DNA from 3 places in the Streptomyces sp. CNS606 genome. Region 3 is predicted to be linked to each of the others. Evidence: predicted binding sites of a transcription regulator. Region 3 holds the regulator's gene; each other region holds the start of a gene.
The links. Region 3 encodes HspR, which represses chaperone genes until heat shock. Its sites were predicted from a motif close to TTGAGNNNNNNNNNCTCAA; they were not measured.
Positions count from the first base shown of each region.

Region 1: a site for HspR is predicted at 675-693, ahead of clpB (ATP-dependent chaperone ClpB). Genes of this name have one in related genera too.
Region 2: a site for HspR is predicted at 1,024-1,042, ahead of lon (endopeptidase La). Genes of this name have one in related genera too.

Region 1 is NZ_AUFD01000017.1:95,649-97,910, reverse strand. It holds gene K304_RS0113895 (TIGR03618 family F420-dependent PPOX class oxidoreductase) at 192-587, opposite strand; gene clpB (ATP-dependent chaperone ClpB) at 756-2,262, shown strand, end outside.
Region 2 is NZ_KE384522.1:305,697-307,958, reverse strand. It holds gene K304_RS0126045 (spermidine synthase) at 1-289, opposite strand, end outside; gene K304_RS34275 (hypothetical protein) at 353-916, opposite strand; gene lon (endopeptidase La) at 1,065-2,262, shown strand, end outside.
Region 3 is NZ_KE384521.1:123,776-126,037, forward strand. It holds gene K304_RS0121190 (SSI family serine proteinase inhibitor) at 1-114, shown strand, start outside; gene K304_RS0121195 (hypothetical protein) at 308-613, opposite strand; gene K304_RS0121200 (heat shock protein transcriptional repressor HspR) at 785-1,258, opposite strand; gene dnaJ (molecular chaperone DnaJ) at 1,260-2,262, opposite strand, start outside.

The sequences.
Region 1 (2,262 bases), on a different contig from region 3:
GCCGGAAAGCATCTTGCCTCGTCGCTTACCGGAAAGGAATGCGCCGGGTACCGGACGCCGGGGGAGGTGCGGCGCGCAGGGGTGCGCCGACGGCTGGGGCGTGCGGGGTGCCGGGGGCGCCCGGGATGTGCGCGATGTCCGGGGCGTGTGGGGGTGGACGTGTCCCGCGTTGCCGAGGGGGGCGGCGTGCCTCAGAGGCGGCTCATGGTGCGGTCGACGGCGACCTCGATCAGCACCCGCTCCGGGTTGGGCTTCGGGCGCCTGCCGTAGCGCGCCTCGTACCGCTCCTCGGCGTCGGCGATCAGCGAGGGCTCGGTGCGGACCACCGCCCGGCCCTCCAGGGTGGCCCACCGCCGGCGGTCCACCTGGCACAGCGCCACCCTGCTGCCCCCCGCCCCGGCCGCCCGCACGTTGCGCACCTTCCGGCTCGTCCCGCGCGCGACCACCCGGGCCGTGCGCGTGCCGGGGTCGTACGTCACGCTCACCGGGACCACGTGCGGCGTGCCGTCGGGGCGGAAGGTGGTGAGAGTGGAGTAGTGGCGTTCGCGCCAGAAGGCGAGAAACGCCGGGTCGTCCTGGAGGGCCATGCCCCCGACCGTAGCGCGGGGCTTCACGGTGGTGGGGGCGGCTCGCGGGCGCCCTCGCGAGCACTGCGCGGACTGCTGCCGATATAGTTGAGTGGAACAGACTCAACTTGTTGTACCGTGGACCGTGCAAGCCATGGGATGTCGCGGAAGAAGGAGGCAGAGACGAGCGTGGACGCCGAGCTGACCAACAGGAGCCGGGACGCCATCAGCGCGGCCAACGACCGGGCCGTCACCGACGGGCACCCCGACATCACCCCGGCCCATCTGCTCCTCGCCCTCATCGAGGGCGAGGACAACGAGAACATCCAGGACCTGCTCGCCGCGGTCGAGGCGGACCAGGCCGCGCTGCGGGCCGGCGCCGAGCGGGAGCTCGCCGCGCTGCCGCGCGTCCAGGGCTCCACCGTCTCCCGCCCGCAGGCCGACCGCGCGCTGCTCGCCGTGATCGCCGACGCCGGGCAGCGGGCCAAGGAGCTCGGCGACGCTTTCATCTCCACCGAGCACCTGCTGATCGGCATCGCCGCCCGCGGCGGGCGTACCGGTGAGCTGCTCGCGGAGCAGGGCGCCACCGACAAGAAGCTGCTGGCGGCGTTCGAGGAGGTCCGCGGCGGCCGCCGGGTCACCACCCCCGACCCCGAGGGCACGTACAAGGCGCTGGAGAAGTTCGGCACCGACTTCACCGCAGCCGCGCGCGAGGGCCGGCTCGACCCGGTCATCGGCCGCGACCAGGAGATCCGCCGTGTCGTGCAGGTGCTCTCCCGCCGCACCAAGAACAACCCGGTGCTGATCGGCGAGCCCGGCGTCGGCAAGACCGCCGTCGTGGAGGGGCTGGCCCAGCGCATCGTGAAGGGCGACGTCCCGGAGTCGCTGCGGAACAAGCGCCTCGTCGCCCTCGACATCGGCGCCATGCTGGCCGGCGCGAAATACCGCGGCGAGTTCGAGGAGCGGCTGAAGACCGTGCTCGGCGAGATCAAGTCCAGCGACGGGCAGATCATCACCTTCATCGACGAGCTGCACACCGTCGTCGGCGCCGGCGCGGGCGGCGACTCCGCCATGGACGCGGGCAACATGCTCAAGCCGATGCTGGCCCGCGGCGAACTGCGGATGGTCGGCGCCACCACCCTGGACGAGTACCGCGAGCGGATCGAGAAGGACGCCGCGCTGGAGCGCCGCTTCCAGCAGGTGCTGGTCGCCGAGCCCACCGTCGAGGACTCCATCGCGATCCTGCGGGGGCTCAAGGGCCGCTACGAGGCGCACCACAAGGTGCAGATCGCGGACGGCGCGCTGGTCGCCGCCGCCACCCTCTCCGACCGCTACATCACCTCCCGCTTCCTCCCCGACAAGGCCATCGACCTCGTCGACGAGGCCGCCTCCCGGCTGCGGATGGAGATCGACTCCTCCCCGGTGGAGATCGACGAGCTCCAGCGCGCCGTGGACCGGCTGCGGATGGAGGAGCTCGCGCTCGCCAACGAGACCGACCCCGGCTCCGTGCAGCGCCTGGAGCGCCTGCGCCGCGAGCTCGCCGACAAGGAGGAGGAGCTGCGCGGCCTGACCGCCCGCTGGGAGAAGGAGAAGCAGGGCCTCAACCGGGTCGGCGAGCTGAAGGAACGCCTGGACGAGGCGCGCGGCCGCGCCGAGCGTGCGCAGCGCGACGGCGACTTCGAGGCCGCCTCCCAGC
Region 2 (2,262 bases), on a different contig from region 3:
CGACGGTGATGCCGCCCCAGCGCGGCTCGGCCGCGGCCTCGGCGAGGGAGAAGCCGACGCCGAGGCCGCCGATGAGGAGCGTCGGCCGCTGCCTGCCGTCCAGCGCGGCGAGTGCGGCGCGCACCAGTCCGCGTTCGGAGCGGCCGTCGGAGGTGTCCATCAGGAAGCAGCCGTTGGCGATGATCTGCAGCACCTCGCCGTGCCGGCGCAGCACCACTTCGCCGTACGGCCCCTCGCGGCGGTCCAGGACGACGGGCTCCGGCGGCGGGGGGCTGTGGGTGAGGCTCATGGCTCCATCCTCGCGGACACCTGCCCCCGGGGTGGCCCGCTTTTCGGGACGTCGGGCCGCCGGTCAGGCGGACGGGGGCGGCAGCAGCGCCCGCACCTTCCGCAGCGGCGCGCCGAGCGTGGTGTCGTCGCGGTGGACCACGTGGCCGCCATGGGCGATGCGGTAGTGGAGTCCGTCCCGGAGGCGCGGGTCGAGGGTGCGGCGGGGCCCCTCGGCCAGGCGCGCCTCGGCGAGCAGTGCGCGGATGCGTGCCACGTCGCGCGCGGGGAGGCGGCCGCTGCGGCCGGGGGCGTCGTCGTGCGGGGAGTCGGGAGAGTCCGGGGAGCCGAGTGAGCCCGTCGAGACGGTGTACGTGCCGTCCTCGTGCAGCAGGGTGCGGATCCGTACGCCCGCGAACCCGCCGGTGACCAGCCATTCCAGCAGCGGCGGGCCGGGCATACCGGGGGCGGTGGCGGGCGTTGAGGGGGAGGGTGCGCCGCCCGGCCGGGAGGTGGCGGACCCCTCCGTCCCGCCGCCCGGGCGTCCCGGGCCGTGGCCGGCGTGACCGCCGGGGGCGCAGGCGGTGGAGGCGATCACGGCGAACAGCCCGGCGACGAGGCTGCGGCGACGCGGTGCGGGGTTCGGCATGCCGGAAGTATCCGCCCCACTCGCTGTGGCCACGGGGTGTGCGTGGCCCGCGTATCGCTGTGAGCGAACAGGCCGTCACCGCTGGAACATCCACGGCCCTTCCCGCATTGAGTGGGCATAGCTCAACTTCTCTTACGAGGGAGAGATCATGGCTTCGACGTCCACTTCGCTCACCCTGCCCGTTCTGCCCCTCGACGACGAGGTGGTCCTGCCGGGCATGGTGGTGCCGCTGGAGCTGTCGGACCCCGAGGTGCGCGCCGCGGTCGAGGCCGCCCAGGCGGCCGCCCGGTCCACGGGGGAGAACGGCAGAAAGCCGCAGGTCCTGCTGGTGCCGCGGATCGACGGCGACTACGCCGGCGTCGGCGTGCTCGGCCGCGTCGAGCAGGTCGGCCGGCTGTCCGACGGCGACCCGGGCGCGCTGATCCGCGGCCTGCGCCGGGTGCGCATCGGCACCGGCACCACCGGCCCCGGCGCCGCCCTCTGGGTCGAGGGCACCGAGGCCGGCGAACCGTCGCCCGATCCGGTGCCGGGCGCCGTCGCCGAGCTGATGCGGGAGTACAAGGCGCTGGTCACCAGCTGGCTGCGCAAGCGCGGCGCGTGGGAGGTCGTCGACCGCGTGCAGCAGATCGACGACGCCGCCCGGCTCGCCGACAACGCCGGCTACTCGCCGTTCCTCACCACTGCCCAGAAGATCCGTCTGCTGGAGACCACCGACCCCGTCGCACGGCTGCGGTACGCGCTGGAGACGCTGCGCGAGCACCTCGCCGAGCAGGACGTCGCCGAGTCGATCGCCAAGGACGTCCAGGAGGGCGTCGACAAGCAGCAGCGCGAGTTCCTGCTCCGCCGCCAGCTGGAGGCGGTCCGCAGGGAACTGGCCGAGCTGGCGGGCGACCCGGAGGACGAGGGCGAGGACTACCGGGCCCGCGTCGAGGCCGCCGACCTTCCCGCGGACGTCCGCACGGCGGCGCTGAAGGAGGTCGACAAGCTGGAGCGGTCCTCCGAGCAGAGCCCCGAAGGGGGCTGGATCCGCACCTGGCTCGACACGGTGCTGGAGATGCCGTGGAACGCGCGCACCGAGGACGCCTACGACGTGCCGGGCGCGCAGCACGTCCTCGACGCCGACCACGCCGGGCTGAAGGACGTCAAGGAGCGCATCACCGAATACCTGGCGGTGCGCAAGCGACGCGCCGACCGCGGACTCGGCGTCGTCGGCGGGCGGCGCGGCGGGGCGGTGCTCGCCCTGGTCGGTCCTCCCGGCGTCGGCAAGACCTCGCTCGGCGCGTCCGTGGCCCGCGCGATGGGCCGGAAGTTCGTCCGGGTCGCCCTGGGCGGCGTCCGGGACGAGG
Region 3 (2,262 bases):
CCGGTCGTCGTCACCGCGACCGGCGTGTACGACGGTCGCCGGGTCGACTTCGAGCGCACCTACGGCAACGCCTGCGAGAGGGGAGCCTCCGGCACGGCGGTCTTCGCCTTCTGAGCCGGCTCTCCGCCCAGACGTCCCGCGAGCGCCTCCCCGCGGCGGGACGGGCCACCCGGCCCACCGGGCGGACGTGGGGTCCCCCCGTGCCCCATGTCCGCCCGGCTTCTCCTTCGGCACCACCGGCTCCGTCCCCGCCCCTTCCCGGCTCCGCCCCGACCCGCGTCACCCCGCCCTCCGGGCGGCCGGCCGCTCAGCCGCGGGGGTAGGTCTGGGCGTCCATGACGTCGAGGTTGAGGAAACGGGGCTCGCCCGTGCAGAGTTCGCGCATGCGGGCCGCGACCTCCTGCGTCTCCGGCAGGTCGTTGTTCCGCATCGCCGCCTCGTAGGAGGGGAACTCCACGATGTCGACGTAGTGGTCGGTGCGTTCGCGGTCGTGGGTGTGGAACTCGTGCGTGAGGGTGCGCTTCCCCTCGGTCGCCCGGAGGAACTCGTCGTAGAGCAGCTCCATCTCCGCGGGCCGCTTCGTGTCGTACTCGATGACCTGGATGAACGTCATCGCCATCACTCTCTCGAAGACCGGTACCGATGCTCGCCCCCTCCTTCCATCCTGCGCCCGCACGCGGCGACCGGCACGGCGGGACGAGACGCTGGGCCGCGCGGGACGGCGACGGCCTCCGTCGCCTCCGCGGGTGCGGAGGCGGCGGAGGCCGTCGGTGTGCGGGGCCGGTCAGTCCCGGCGGGAGCGCTTGGGCCGCCAGACGACCAGCGCGCTCGACTGGTGCACCTCGCTGTACGGCACGAGGTCCCGGCGGTAGGAGGCGTGCACCTGCTGCTCGCGCTGACGCATCGCCACCGCCGCTCCTTCCACGGCCTGCTGGAGTTCGGCGACCCGCGACTGGAGCGCGGTGACCTGGTTCTCCAGCTCGATGATGCGCTTGATGCCCGCGAGGTTGATGCCCTCGTCCTGGCTGAGCTGCTGCACCTGGCGCAGCAGCTCGATGTCCCGCGCCGAGTAGCGCCGGCCGCGGCCGGCCGTACGGTCCGGGGAGACCAGGCCGAGACGGTCGTACTGGCGGAGCGTCTGCGGGTGGAGCCCGGAGAGCTGTGCCGCCACCGAGATGACGTAGACCGGGGAGTCGTCGGTCAGCTCGTACGGCTGCCGCCCCCCGAAACGCTGGCTGTTGCCGCCTCGGCCGGGCATCTCAGTCTCCCTTCGCTGCCTTGAACAGCGCCGCTCTCGGGTCCTCGTCCGCGGTGGCGTCGCGGTAGGCCTCGAGAGTGTCCCGCGCCTTGTCGCCGAGGTCACCCGGCACCGCCACGTCGACGGTGACCAGCAGGTCGCCGCGGGTGCCGTCCTTCCGGGTGGCGCCCTTGCCGCGGGCCCGCATGGTGCGGCCGCTCGGGGTGCCCGGCGGCAGCTTGAGCGTGACGGGCGGGCCGCCGAGGGTCGGCACCTTGATCTCGCCGCCGAGCGCGGCCTCCGGGAAGGTGACCGGCACGGTGACCGTGAGGTTGTCGCCCCTGCGGCCGAAGACGGGGTGCTTGTCGACGTGGACCACGACGTACAGGTCGCCGTTGGGGCCGCCGCGCTCGCCGGGGGCGCCCTTGCCGCGCAGCCGGATGCGCTGCCCGTCGGTGACACCCGCGGGGATGCGGACCTGCATGGTGCGCGAGGAGGTCGCCCGCCCGCTGCCCTTGCAGATCTCGCACGGGTCCTGCGCGATCAGGCCGCGGCCCTTGCAGTCCACGCACGGGTCGGTGAGCGAGAAGCCACCGCCGCCGCCCCGGCTGACCTGGCCGGTGCCGACACAGGTCGGGCACACCCGCGGCGTGCCGTTCTTGTCGCCGGTGCCGGAACAGGCCTTGCAGGCGGCGGAGGAGGACATCCGCAGGGGCACCGTCGCGCCGTCCACGGCCTCGGTGAAGCTGAGCGTCACCTCGGACTCGACGTCCTGCCCGCGCCGCGGCTGCGTACGGCCGCCCGTACCGCCGCGGTTGAACAGGCCGCCGAACACGTCGCCCAGACCGCCGCCGAAGCCGCCGCCCTGGGGTCCGCCGGCCGGGCCGCCCTGGGTGCCGCCGAAGAGGTCGCCCAGGTCGAAGTTGAACGAGCCGCCGCCCGCCCCGGGTCCGGGACGGTATCCGCCGCCGCTTCCGAAGAGGGCGCGCGCCTCGTCGTACTCCTTGCGCCGCTTGGCGTCACCG